Linked DNA regions of Ancylobacter polymorphus. The protein of the gene in region 2 interacts with the protein of the main gene of each other region in a pairwise test. Links are inferred from orthologs where the notes say so. Each region holds a gene or a part of one and is shown on either strand. Other genes may lie near its edges.

Evidence for each region. Proteins that work in one complex are often made in the same cells at the same time.
Region 1: the proteins of leuS (region 2) and ligA interact in binary tests that used the Escherichia coli proteins (3 or more experiments, as listed by UniProt). The link is inferred for Ancylobacter polymorphus from one-to-one orthologs.

Annotation. Positions count from the first base shown.
Region 1 is NZ_CP083239.1:1,984,022-1,991,170, forward strand. Bases 2,371-5,298 are described here. They hold ligA (NAD-dependent DNA ligase LigA), read left to right. Parts: upstream 2,371-2,735; coding sequence 2,736-4,862; downstream 4,863-5,298. Other genes in these bases: K9D25_RS09285 (ArnT family glycosyltransferase), read left to right, coding at 2,371-2,572; K9D25_RS09295 (cysteine hydrolase family protein), read left to right, coding at 4,920-5,298. Outside these bases: K9D25_RS09280 (glycosyltransferase), read left to right, coding at 1-1,049; more of K9D25_RS09285, read left to right, coding at 1,046-2,370; more of K9D25_RS09295, read left to right, coding at 5,299-5,477; K9D25_RS09300 (DUF3309 domain-containing protein), read right to left, coding at 5,569-5,721; K9D25_RS09305 (aminopeptidase P family protein), read right to left, coding at 5,815-7,149. UniProt on the Escherichia coli protein: DNA ligase that catalyzes the formation of phosphodiester linkages between 5'-phosphoryl and 3'-hydroxyl groups in double-stranded DNA using NAD as a coenzyme and as the energy source for the reaction.
Region 2 is NZ_CP083239.1:1,246,787-1,253,390, reverse strand. Bases 835-3,997 are described here. They hold leuS (leucine--tRNA ligase), read left to right. Parts: upstream 835-1,175; coding sequence 1,176-3,797; downstream 3,798-3,997. Other genes in these bases: K9D25_RS05895 (hypothetical protein), read left to right, coding at 3,811-3,997; K9D25_RS05905 (YggS family pyridoxal phosphate-dependent enzyme), read right to left, coding at 835-988. Also shown: K9D25_RS05910 (LysR family transcriptional regulator), read left to right, coding at 1-276; more of K9D25_RS05905, read right to left, coding at 290-834; more of K9D25_RS05895, read left to right, coding at 3,998-4,410; holA (DNA polymerase III subunit delta), read left to right, coding at 4,415-5,440; K9D25_RS05885 (ParB/RepB/Spo0J family partition protein), read right to left, coding at 5,459-6,367; K9D25_RS05880 (ParA family protein), read right to left, coding at 6,379-6,604.

The DNA of each region.
Region 1 (7,149 bases), 740 kb from region 2 along the record:
TCAACGAGCGCGGCAATCTGGAGCCGCTGGTCGCGCGGCTCGCGCGCGTGCTCGACGGTCTCGCCTGGGAAGCGATCTTCGTCGATGACAATTCACCCGACGGCACCGCCGACGCGCTGCGCAGCATCGGCCGGCGCGACCCGCGCATCCGCTGTATCCGCCGCGTCGGCCGGCGCGGCCTCGCCGGCGCGTGCATCGAGGGCATGCTCGCGGCGCAGGCGCCGGTCGTCGCCGTCATGGACGCTGACCTCCAGCATGATGAGAGCCTGCTGCCGCGCATGTTCGAAGCGATGGGCGCGGGTGCCGATGTGGTCGTGGCGACGCGCTACGCCCCCGGCGGCGACGCGGAGGGCTTCAGTGCCTGGCGCGGCCGCGGTAGCCGGCTGGCCACGCTCCTCGCCCAGCGCGTGCTGCATGTGACCTCTTCCGACCCGATGAGCGGCTTCTTCATGCTGCGGCGGGAGACGGTGGAGGAACTGGCACCGAAACTTTCCACGCAGGGCTTCAAGATCCTGCTCGACATTCTCGCCACCGCCAAGGGGCGGCTGAAGGTGACGGAGCTAACCTATAGCTTCGGCGTGCGGCAGAGCGGCGACAGCAAGCTCGACAACAAGGTGTTGATGGATTTTCTCGGCCTGATCGTCGCCAAGGCGACGGGTGGCCTTGTCTCGCTGCGCTTCCTGTCCTTCGCCACAGTGGGCGCGGCGGGGCTCGTCGTCCATCTCGCGGCGCTGCGCATTGGCCTCGGTCTGGCGCTGAGCTTCCTGGTGGCGCAGGCCATCGCCACGATGACGGCGATGACCTTCAACTATCTGCTCAACAATCTGCTGACCTATCGCGATCGCCGCCTGACCGGCTTTGCCTTCCTGCGCGGGCTGCTGGCCTTCTATGCCATTTGCGGGCTGGGCGCGGCGGCCAATGTCGGCGCGGCAGACTGGGCCTTCTACCAGACCAACCAATGGTGGCTTGCCGGCATCGCCGGGGCGTTCATCGGGGCGGTGTGGAACTACGCGATGAGCCGCGCGCTGGTGTGGAAGGACGCGGCGTGAACGCGCCACGAGCCGCCTCGTCGCCGGTTGCCGCCTTGTCGCAGGAGACCGCGGCGCGCGGTGCGCTCGCGTTGATTGGGCTGATGCTGGTGTGGCGGCTGCTGCTCGCCGCTTTCGTGCCGCTTGTACCAGACGAGGCCTATTACGCGCTGTGGGCTCAGGGCCTTTCCGCCGGTTATGTCGATCATCCCCCGATGATCGCGCTGTTCATCCGCGCCGGGCAGGAAATGCTGGGAGATACGCCGCTCGGCATCCGGCTGTTCAGCGTGCTGGCCGCGCTGCCGGCGAGCTGGTTCGTCTGGCGTGCGGCGGCGGAACTGCTGGCGGACAAGCGCGCCGGCGCCCTGGCGGCGGTTCTGTTCAACGCCACCATCTTCGGCTTTCTCGGGCTGACGCTGGCCACGCCGGATGCGCCGCTCGCCCTGTTCTGCGCGGCCATGGTGTGGGGGGCGGCGCGGTTGCTGCGCGCACCCTGCCCGTGGCTGTGGCTCGCCATGGGGCTGGCGACGGGGCTGGCGGCACAGTCGAAATATTCCGGCATCATGCTGGCGGGTGGCTTCGCGCTGGCGGTTTTCGTTCTGCCGCCGCTCCGTCGGCAGTTGCTCACGCCATGGCCATGGCTGGCGGGTGCGCTCGCGCTGCTCGTATTCCTGCCCAATATCGCCTGGAACGCCACGCATGATTGGGCGACATTGACCAAGCAGGGCGGCCGGGTGACGGCGCAGGCACCGTTTCGCCCCGGCTTCCTGCCGGAGTTCGTCGGCTCGCAGATCGCGCTGGCGACCCCGCTCATCTTTCTGTTCGCCGTTCTCGGGCTGCTGCCGGGGCGCGCGGCGGCGATGTTCCGCCCCGGTGCAGGCCGGGCGCTGGTGCTCTTCCTGCTGTTCGTGCCGCTGGCCTATTTCCTCGTGCATGCGCTGCGGTCGCGCGTCGAGGGCAACTGGGTCGGCTTTCTCTACCCGCTCGTTGCTATTGCGGCGGCGGCGGGCATGCTGGCCCCGGCCGGCAGCGGGTGGTTGGGGCGAAGCCTGCCGGGCCTGGCGCGGGCGACGTTGCCCTTGGCCTTTGGTCTCATTCTGGCGCTGGGCCTTCACGCGCTGTTCGTGCCCACCACGCTCGCCGGCAACAAGGACGCCATCGTGCGTATGACGCGCGGCTGGCCGGCGTTCGCCGCCGAAATCGACACGCGCCGGCGGGAGATCGGCGCGACCGCGATCCTCACCAATGATTACCAGATGACCGCCATGCTGAAGCGGGAACTGCCGGGTGTGACCGTGCGGCAATTCGATGAGCGTCAGCGTTATGCTTTCATGGACGAGTCCGAGCCGCCCAGCCTGAAAGGGCCGCTGCTCCTCGTGCTCTCCACCTACCGCTCCTTCAACGAGATCGCCGCTGTCTATGGACGAACGGATCTCGGTGAGGTGTCGCGGCGTTTTCGCGACGTGACCATGCCGCCGGTGCGGCTGTTCCGGCTCGATCCGGTGGTGTCGTCCCCGCCGAGCCCGGTGTCTTCCGCGCCCTGATCGCGAGGCTTGAGCCGGCGGGCGATTTCTGGAAAGGGAGAGGGCCCCCGGCGGTGCCCCGCCCAAGCCTGCGGTGAGTGTGATGTCGCGATCCCAAACGTCTTCTTCCGTCACGCCGGCCGACGACCTGCCGAATGTGGCCGCTGCCGAGGATGTCGCGGCCATGACCGCCGACGAAGCGGCGCGTGCGCACGCAAAGCTGGGCGAGGAGATCGCCGGCCATGACCGGCGCTATTACCAGGACGACGCGCCGACCGTCTCCGATGCGGCGTATGACGCGCTGCGCCGGCGCTATGAGGCGATCGAGGCACAGTTTCCCGAATTGCGCGGCATGGACAGCCTCTCGGAGAAGGTCGGGGCCGCGCCTTCCGCCAAATTCGCCAAGGTGCGCCATGCGGTGCCGATGCTCTCGCTGGGAAATGCCTTCGCCGACGAGGAGGTGGAGGAATTTGTCGCCCGCGTGCGCCGCTTCCTCGGCCTTGCCGCAGACACGGAGGTGACCTTCACCGCCGAGCCGAAGATCGACGGGCTGTCCTGCTCGCTACGCTACGAGAATGGCGTGTTCGTGCAGGCGGCGACGCGTGGCGACGGCTTCGAGGGCGAGGATGTCACCGCCAATGTCCGCACCATCGGCGAAATTCCCCAGCGGCTGAAGGGCGCGGATGTGCCTGATGTGTTCGAGGTGCGCGGCGAGGTCTATATGGGCCACGACGCCTTCGCCGCCATAAATGAGCGCCAGCAGGAGGCCGGCAAGCCGCTTTTCGCCAATCCGCGCAACGCGGCGGCCGGCAGCCTGCGCCAGCTGGACCCCAAGATCACAGCGAGCCGACCGCTACGCTTCTTCGCCTATGCCTGGGGCGAGGTGAGTGAGGCTGGGCTGCCCGCCGATACGCAGTTCGGCGTCATCGAGGCGTTCAAGCGCTGGGGGCTGCCGACCAACCCGCTCACGGTGCGCTGCCACACGGCGGCGGAGCTGCTGGCGCATTACCGCCTGATCGGTGAGCAGCGGGCCATGCTCGGCTATGACATTGACGGCGTCGTCTACAAGGTCGACAGCCTCGCGCTGCAGGGGCGGCTCGGTTTTGTCTCCCGTTCGCCGCGCTGGGCGCTGGCGCACAAGTTTCCGGCGCAGCGGGCGGTGACCCGGCTGGAGCGCATCGAAATCCAGGTCGGGCGCACCGGCGCGCTGACCCCGGTCGCCAAACTCACCCCGGTGACGGTGGGCGGCGTCGTGGTCTCCAACGCCTCGTTGCACAATGAGGATTATATTCGCGGCATCGGCGGCAATGGCGAGCCGATCCGCGGTGGAGTCGATATTCGCGAGGGCGATTGGGTGGTGATCCAGCGCGCCGGCGATGTGATTCCTCAAGTGGTAGCGGTCGAGACCGAGCGCCGTCCCGCCGATGCCAGACCCTACGCCTTCCCCACCCTCTGCCCCGCCTGCGGCTCCCATGCCGTGCGCGAGGAGGGCGAGGCGGTGCGCCGCTGCACGGGCGGGCTCATCTGCCCGGCGCAGGCGGTGGAGCGCATCCGCCATTTTGTCTCGCGCGACGCCTTCGACATCGAAGGGCTGGGCGAGAAGCAGGTGCAGGCCTTCTATGAGGCTGGGCTGGTGAAGCAGCCGGCGGATATCTTCACGCTGGAGGCCCGCGATTCGGCCCCCGGAGCGCTCACCCGGCTCAAGAACCGCGAGGGCTGGGGCGAGACCTCGGCGAAGAATCTGTTCGCCGCCATCGCCTCGCGCCGGCAGGTGCCGGTGAACCGTTTCCTCTACGCGCTCGGCATCCGTCATGTCGGCGAAACCAATGCCAAGCGCCTGCTGCGCCATTTCCCAACCATCGAGGCACTGCGCGAGACGGCGCTGGCGGCGATACCCCCTGGCGAGGCGCACCCCAAGGGCAACGAGGCCTGGCAGGAGATCATAGGCATCGAGGGCATCGGCGCGGTGGTGGCGGAGGCGGTGGTCGATTTCTTCGGTGAGCCGAACAACCAGGCGGCAGTCGAGGCGCTGCTGGGCGAGGTGACGCCCGAGCCCATGGAAGCGGTCGCCAGCGCTGGTGCGGTCAACGGCAAGACCGTGGTGTTCACCGGCGCGCTGGAGAAGATGACCCGCGACGAGGCCAAGGCCATGGCCGAGCGGCTGGGCGCCAAAGTGGCAGGCTCCGTGTCGAAGAAGACCGATTACGTCGTCGCCGGCGCCGATGCGGGCACCAAGCTCGCCAAGGCCCGGGAACTGGGCGTGGCGGTGCTCACCGAGGACGAGTGGCTGGCTCTGGCCGGCGCCAGTTGACAGGGAAGCTGCGCTGGGGGGACCTTGGCTCCCCTTTTACGACCACCGGAGCTTGCCGTGTCTGACACCGCGCTTCTCATCATCGACCTGCAGAACGACTATTTCCCTGGTGGCCGCTTCCCGCTGGAAGGTACCGCCGCTGCTGCCGCGAAGGCTGGGGAACTTCTCGCCTTGGCGCGCGAAGCTGGCGCCGGGGTGGTGCATGTGCGTCATGAAATGACTGGTGAGGACTCGCCATTCTTCACGCGAGGCACGCCGGGCGCGGAAATCCACGCCAGCCTCGCACCGCAAGAGGGGGAGCCGGTCGTGGTGAAGGAGGAGGTGAACGCCTTCCTGCGCACCGATCTCGACAGCCTGCTGCGCGGGCAGGGCGTCAGCCGCCTGGTGATCGTCGGCGCGATGAGCCATATGTGCGTGGATGCGGCGAGCCGGGCGGCGCTCGATCTCGGCTATGAGGTCACGCTTGCGCATGACGCGACGGCGACGCTGCCGCTGGCGTTCAATGGCAAGGAAGTGCCCGCGCCCGCCGTGCAGGCGGCGATGATGGCGGCACTGGAATTCGCCGGCGCGAAGGTGGTGCCGGCTTCGGAGGCCGCGGCGGTGCTGCGCGGCTGACTACTCACCGCGACGCCGCGCCCGTTTCGTAGACACGAAAAAGCCGCCGCGGGGGGAGACGCGGCGGCTTTTCCACTCCGGTGCGCGACGGTCAGAGGCGCCCGGTCAGCATCATCACGATCAGAATCACCAGCAGGATGGTGACGAGACCGCTGGGGCCATAGCCCCAATTGCGGCTGTAGCCCCAGCTCGGCAGGGCGCCAATAAGGATCAGGATAAGAATAACGATAAGAATGGTGGTCATCGTCGAGTCTCCAGCCGTCCCGTTACATCGGTCGCGGGGATAATGCCGGTCATCGACGATGGTTCCATTGAACCATTACCTATTTTCCCGCCGTCAGCGCGCCAGCGGTGCCGTGGCGGCCTCCAGCCAGAGCCGGGTCGGCGCGTCGACCAGCGGGCCGATCTCCGCCTGCACTCGGGCATGATAGGCATCGAGCCAGGCGATCTCCTCGGCTGTGAGCAAAGCGGGCTCGATCCCGCGCCGGTCGAACGGGGCCAGCGTCAGCGTCTCGAAGGCCAACAGCGTACGCTCCGCCCCCTCGATCACCGGCCCGTCGACGACGATTTCCAGATTTTCCAGCCGAATGCCGTAAGCGCCCGTCTTGTAGTAGCCGGGCTCGTTGGAGAGCACCATGCCGCGCGCCAGCGGCACCGTGCCGACCTTGGAAATCCGCGCCGGCCCCTCATGCACCGAGAGATAGGCGCCGACGCCATGGCCGGTGCCGTGGTCGAAATCCAGCCCCGCCGCCCAGAGGTGCTGTCGGGCGAAGCTGTCGAGCTGCGCGCCCGAGGTGCCGAGCGGGAACACGGCCCGTGCAATCGCGATGTGCCCCTTCAGCACCCGGGTGAAGCGGTCGCGCATTTCCGCGCTCGCCGTGCCGACGACGAGAGTGCGGGTCACATCGGTGGTGCCGTCCTCATACTGCGCGCCGGAATCGATGAGGAACAGCTCATCCGGGCGGATGGGCCGGTTGGTCGCCTCGCTGACGCGGTAATGCACGATGGCGCCGTTCGGCCCGGCGCCGGAGATGCTGGGGAAGGAAATATCCTTGAGCACGCCCGTCTCGCGCCGGAAGCTCTCCAGCGCACAGACCGCGTCGATCTCGGTCAGCCCGCCTTTCGGCGCTTCCGTGTCAAACCAGGCGAGGAACCGGGCGAGCGCCGCGCCGTCGCGCCGGTGCGCGGCCCGCATGCCCTCAAGCTCGGCGGCATTCTTTGCCGCTTGCATCAGCGCGACCGGGCTCACTCCGTTGGAGACCTTCCCGCCAGCGGCCTCGATCCGTGCCGCCAGAAGCGCCGGAGCGGTTGCCTGATCGAGCCGGACGGTGGCGCCGCCGGCGGCGGCCATCTCCACGGCACGTTCCAACAGCACCGGCTCGGCAATCTCGGCGATGGGCGCGAGGGCATCGCGTACCGCGTTGGAGAGTTTGCGGGCGTCGATGAACAGCGTCGGCCGTCCGCTGCGGGGAATCAGCGCCCAAGACAGCGGTAGCGGTGTGAAGTTCACGTCGCCGCCGCGAATGTTGAAGGTCCAGGCGACGGAATGCGGGTCGGAGATGACCAACGCATCGAGCTTCTGCTCGCCGAGCGCCTTCTGCACCCGGCCGATCTTATCGGCGGCGCTTTCGCCGGCCAGCGCCGGATCGCGTAGCGTCACGGGGGCGAGCGG
Region 2 (6,604 bases):
TATCTCGACGCGGCGGGAATCGCGCCCGGCGCCTTGCGCGTCGTGCTCGACTATCCCTCCAACGAGGCGGTGCGGGCGGCGGTGGAAGCCGGCAGCGGGGTGACGGTAATCTCGCGCCGGGTGGTGGACGGCGCCATCCGCGCCGGCACCATGGCGCTGATCGACTACCCCCTGCCCGCGCGCCCCTTCCTCTCGCTGCGCCACCGCGAGCGCTACACCACCAAGGCGGCGCAGGCCTTTCTCGCGCTGGCCGGGGAGGACCGGGCCAGCGCCTAGCGATTGCCGGCGCCTAGCGGTGGCCGAAGATGGCGCTGCCGACCCGCACATGGGTGGCCCCCAGCGTGATGGCGGTCTCGTAGTCGCCGCTCATGCCCATGGACAGCGTCTTCAGCCCATAGCGCGCGGCGATCTTCGCCAGCAGGGCGAAATGCGGCGCCGCCGGCTCGTCGGCGGGGGGAATGCACATCAGCCCCTCGATCGCCAGCCCGTGCGCATCGCGGCATTGGGCGAGAAAGGCGTCGACCTCATGCGGGGCGACGCCGGCCTTTTGCGGCTCCTCGCCAGTATTGACCTGCACCAGCAGGCGCGGCGCCGGCGGGGCGCCCTCGCGCGCCAATTCCTTCGCCAGCGCGGCGGCGAGCGAGGGGCGGTCCAGCGTCTGGATCACGTCGAAGAGGGAAAGCGCCTCGCGCACCTTGTTGGTCTGCAGCGGACCGATGAGATGGAGTTCGAGATCGGGATGGGCCACGCGCAGCGCCGGCCATTTCCCCGCCGTCTCCTGCACGCGGTTTTCGCCGAAGCGGCGCTGGCCGGCGGCGATGACGGGGGCGATGTCTTCCGGCCCGAAGGTCTTCGACACCGCGATCAGCTCAACCGAGGCGGGATCGCGCCCGGCATCCACGCAGGCCTGGGCGATGCGGGCGCGCACCTCGTCCAGCCGGGCGGTGATCGCGGTCGCGGCAGCGGTCTCGTCGCGGATGGGGTCCATGGCGCTCTCCTGCTTCGGGCACCGACCAGATACGCCAATCGCGCCCGCGCGCAAACGCGCGCGTCGCGCAATACCCCGCAGCGCAGCGAAAGGTTGACCGGGAACGCGACTTGGTGCCTAGTCCGGCGCCATTACCTGAACCCTTGCGGCACTTTCTCCGACGTCCGCCTATCCAAGAAGCCTGTCCATGAGCACCGAGCGCTACAACGCCCGCGAGGCCGAGCCCCGCTGGCAGAAGATCTGGGACGAACGCGGCATCTACCGCACCCGCAACGACGATCCGCGTCCCAAATACTATGTGCTCGAAATGTTCCCCTACCCCTCGGGGCGCATCCATATCGGCCATGGCCGCAATTATGTGATGGGCGACGTGGTGGCGCGCTTCAAGCGCATGAAGGGGTTCAACGTGCTCCACCCCATGGGCTGGGACGCGTTCGGCCTGCCGGCGGAAAATGCCGCCATCGAGCGCAAGACGCATCCGGGCAAGTGGACCTACGAGAACATCGCCACCATGCGCGAGCAGCTGAAGCTGCTCGGCCTGTCGCTCGACTGGTCGCGCGAGATCGCCACCTGCGATCCCTCCTATTATGGCGAGCAGCAGCGCATCTTCCTCGATTTCCTCAAAGGCGGCTTCGTCTACCGCCGCGAGAGCGAGGTGAACTGGGACCCGGTCGACAACACCGTGCTCGCCAATGAGCAGGTGATCGACGGGCGCGGCTGGCGTTCCGGCGCGCTGGTGGAACGGCGCAAGCTGGCGCAGTGGTTCTTCCGGATTTCCGACGCCTCCGAGGAACTGCTCGCCGGGCTCGACACGCTGGAGCGCTGGCCCGACAAGGTGCGGCTGATGCAGCGCAACTGGATCGGCCGCTCGGAAGGGCTGCATGTGCGCTTCGCGCTGGCCGATGCGCCGGAGGACCTGCCCGCCGAGATCAAGGTCTACACCACGCGGCCGGACACGCTGTTCGGCGCCGCCTTCCTCGCCCTTTCCCCCGGCCACCCCGTGACCGAGACCCTGGCGGCGGGCAACCCGGCGCTGGCGAGCTTCGTCGAGGAATGCCGGCGCGGCGGCACCTCCACCGCCGAAATCGAGACCCAGGAAAAGATGGGCTTCGACACCGGGCTGAAGGTGCGCCACCCCTTGGGCGGGCCGGATCTGCCGGTCTATGTCGCCAATTTCGTGCTGATGGAATACGGCACCGGCGCCATTTTCGGCTGCCCGGCGCATGACCAGCGCGACCATGACTTCGCCCGCAAATACGCCCTGCCGATCACCCCGGTCGTGCTGCCGCCCGATGTCGACCCCGCCGGTTTCTCGGTGGCGGAGGCGCCCTATGAGGGCGAGGGCGTGCTGTTCAATTCCGGCTTCCTCGACGGCCTCACCGTGCCGGCGGCGAAGGAAAAGGTGGCGCTGCGGCTGGAGAACGAGATTCTCGGCAACGCGCCCGTCGGCGAGCGGGCGGTGAATTACCGCCTGCGCGACTGGGGCATTTCGCGCCAGCGCTATTGGGGTTGCCCGATCCCGATCATCCATTGCGACACCTGCGGCCCGGTGCCGGTGCCGGACGACCAGCTGCCCGTCAAGCTGCCGGAGGACGTGTCCTTCGACCAGCCCGGCAACCCGCTGGACCGCCACCCAAGCTGGAAGCATGTGAACTGCCCGAACTGCGGCGCGCCGGCCCGGCGCGAAACCGACACGATGGATACGTTCGTCGATTCCTCCTGGTACTTCGCCCGTTTCGCCGCCGAGCCCGGCACCGCGCCGCTGCAGAAGGGCGCCGCCGACCAGTGGCTGCCGGTGGACCAGTATATTGGCGGCATCGAGCACGCGATCCTGCACCTGCTCTATTCCCGCTTCTTCATTCGCACGCTCAAAAAGCTCGGCCGCGTCTCGGTGGCCGAGCCCTTCGCCGGCCTGTTCACGCAGGGCATGATCGTCCACGAGACCTATAAGGACGCGGAAGGCCGCTGGCTGTTCCCCGAAGAGGTGGAACGCGACGCCGCCGGCCAGCCGGTGAAGGTGGGCACCGGCGAGAAGGTGACCGTCGGCGCGCCGGAGAAGATGTCGAAGTCGAAGAAGAATGTCGTGCCGCCGGAAGTGGTGGCCGACACCTATGGCGTCGACAGCGCCCGCTGGTTCATGCTTTCCGACACCCCGCCCGAGCGCGACAGCGAATGGACGGACAAGGGCATCGAGGGCGCCTGGCGCTTCGTGCAGCGCGTGTGGCGCCTCGTCGGCGACACCGTCGCGCTGGTGCCGGGCGACGTGGCGCGGCCGGATGATTTCGGCGCCGAATCGCTCGCGCTGCGCCGCGCGTCGCACAAGCTGGCGGCGCAGGTGGCCGAGGATATCGAGCGGCTGCGCTTCAACGTGGCGGTCGCGCGCGTGCACGCCTTCGCCAATGTGTTCGGCGACGCTCTGACGGGCGCGCGCAAGACGGCGGAAGCCGGCGCGCTGGCGCCCGACCTCGCCTTCGCCCTGCGCGAGGCGGCGGGCTTCCTCGTTTCCGTGGTGGCGCCGATGGTGCCGCATCTCGCCGAGGAATGCGGGCAGGTGCTGAACGGCGCCGGGCTGATGGCGCAGGCGCACTGGCCCGAAGTCGAGGCCGCGCTGCTGGTGGACGACACCGTTACGCTGCCGATTCAGATCAATGGCAAGCGTCGCGGCGAGATCGTGGTGCCGAAGGAGGCCAGCCCCGCCGAGGTGGAGAAGGCGGTGCTCGCCCTCGACCTGATCGCGCAGGCCCTCGACGGACGCGCCCCGAAGCGTATCATCGTCGTGCCGCAAAGGATTGTGAATGTCGTCGCCTGACCGGAGGAACACGATGCCCTCACGCCGCCGCCTGCTCGGTCTCGCCGGGGCGGGACTGCTCGCCCTTTCCACGGCGGGCTGTTTCCAGCCCATGTATGCCGAGACCACGCCCGGCCAGGGCTCGTCCTTGCAGGACAGTCTGAGCCAGGTGGAAGTGGTGTTCGCGCAGGGCCGTGTCGCCGACGAGGTGCGCAACGACCTGATCTTCGCCCTGACCGGCGGCGCCGGCAATCCGACGGGCGTGCCCTACAAGCTGTTCCTCGACGTGGCGAGCAAGACCAACCAGGCCTCCGTCGTCAGCCCGCTCACCGGCCTGCCGGAAGTGGAGATCGTCTCGGTGGATGTCTCGTGGAAGCTGTTCGACGCCGGCAATCTCAAGACGCCGCTGCGCACCGGCAAGGCCAGCGGCAAGGCCTCGCTCGACAGCGGCTATCAGCGCTTCGCCCGCGCCCGCGCCATACGCGACGCCGAGAACCGCTCCGCCACCGTCGCCGCCGAATCGATCAAGAGCCAGCTCGCCTCCTTTTTTGTCACTGGCGGTGCGACGCCCGCCGCCCCGGGCGCCACGGCCCCTGTGACCACCGCGCCGCTGACTGCCGCGCCGAAGAGCTGAGGCCATGGTCGCCGTCCGGCCGGGCGATGTCGAGGCGACGCTCAGCCGCCTCGATCCGCTGCGCCCCGTGCTGCTGCTGTTCGGCCCGGATAGCGGCCTGGTGCGCGAGCGCGCCAAGGCCTATCTCGCCCGCGCCAGCGCCGGTTCCGACGATCCTTTCGGCCTGATCCGGCTCGACGGCGACGAAATCTCCGGCGATCCCGGACGGCTGGTCGACGAGGCCGGCACGGTGGCGCTGTTTGGCGGCCGCCGCGTGGTCTCGCTGCGCGTCGGCTCGCGCAATGTGGTGCCGGCGGTGGAAGCGCTGCTGGCTCAGCCGCCGGAGCAGGCGATCGTTGTGATTGAGGCCGGCGACCTCAAGCGCGGCCAAGGCTTGCGCGCGCTGTGCGAAGCCTCGCCGCATGCGCTGGCCATCGCCTGCTATGCCGATAGCGAGCGTGACCTTAGCCGGCTTATCGACACCATGATGGCCGAGGCCGGCACCCAGCTCGACCGCGACGCGCGCGGCGAACTGATGGCGCTGCTCGGCGGCGACCGCATGGCCTCGCGCGGCGAGATCGCCAAGCTGCTGCTTTACGCCGCCGGCGAGCCGCGCATCACCAGCGCCCATGTGCGCGCCATTGTCGGCGACGCCTCCAGTCTCGCGCTGGACGAGATCGCCGACGCCACCTTTGCCGGCCAGCCCGCCGACATGGCGAGCGCCTTCGCCAAGGCGACCGGCGAAGGCATGCGGGCGGATATCGTGCTGGGGGCGGTGTGCCGCACGGCGCAGGCGCTGCACCAGATGCGCCTTGCCGTTGAAGCCGGCGGCAGTGTCGAGCGGGCGGTGGAAGGCGCGCGGCCGGCGATCCATTTCCGCCGCAAGCCCTTCATCGAGAAGGCGCTGCGCAGCTGGACCGTCGCCCGGCTGGAGACGGCGCTGTTCGCGCTGGACGACGCGCTTCTCGCCGCCCGCCGCAATGCCGCGCTCGGCCCGGCCATCGCCGAGCGGGCGCTGCTGCAGGTGGCGGCGCAGGCGCGGCGCGGCTGAGGCGCGGAGGGCGCGGGCTCAGACGCCGGCGAGGCGGCGGCAGACCTCGTCGAGCTGATCGAGCGAGGAATAGCGGATGCGGATCTCGCCCGCCTCGCCGTCATGCTTCAGCGTCACGCTCAACCCCAGCTCGTCGGAGAGCCGGCGCTGCAGCGCGGCGGTGTCGGCATCGAGCGCGGGGTGCTTCGGCTTCTTTGGCGGCTTGCCGGCCGCTTCCGCCTTGGCGACGTTGAGCTCCTGCGCCAGCGCCTCGATGGCGCGCACATTCATGCCCTGCTCGACAATCGCCCGCGCCAGGGCTTCGGGATCATCCTGGGTCAGCAGCGCCCGCGCGTGGCCGGCGGACAGGCGGCCATCGGCGAGATAGGCCTTCACCGGCTCCGGCAGGCGCAGCAGGCGCATCGTATTGGCGACATGGCTGCGGCTCTTGCCGATGACGCGGGCGAGATCGTTCTGGGAGTAACCGAACTGGTCGGCGAGCGACTGGTAGCCCGCCGCCTCTTCCAGCGGGTTGAGATCGGCGCGCTGGACATTCTCGATGATGGCGATTTCCAGCGCCTCGCGGTCATTGACCTCGACGACGACGATCGGCACCTCGTGGATGCCGGCCCGCTGCGACGCCCGCCAGCGACGTTCGCCGGCGACGATCTCATAGGCATCGCGCTCGCCGGCGACTTGGCGCACGACGATGGGCTGGATGACGCCGCGCTCGCGGATGGAGGCGGCGAGATCTTCGAGATCCGCCTCCGCAAAGCTGCGGCGCGGGTTGCGCGGATTGGCGCGCAGAAAAGCCAGCGGCACCTTGCGCGCGCCGCCGGGGACGCGGGCCCGCTCATTGGCCGCGCCGCCATCCTCGCCCATATCGCCGATCAGCGCCGCCAGGCCGCGCCCGAGCCGCGAGCGGCCGCCGTCTTCCGCCATCGCCATCGCTCCCTCCCTCAGGCCGCCGCGACGCGCAGGCTGCGCTCGCGCTGAATTATTTCGGAAGCGAGACGAAGATAGGCCTGCGACCCCACGCATTTGAGATCGTAGAGCAGGACCGGCTTGCCATAGGACGGCGCTTCCGACACCCGCACATTACGCGGAATGATGGTCTCATAGACCTTGGCGCCCATGAACTGGCGCACATCGTCCACCACCTGGGTGGAGAGATTGTTGCGCGCA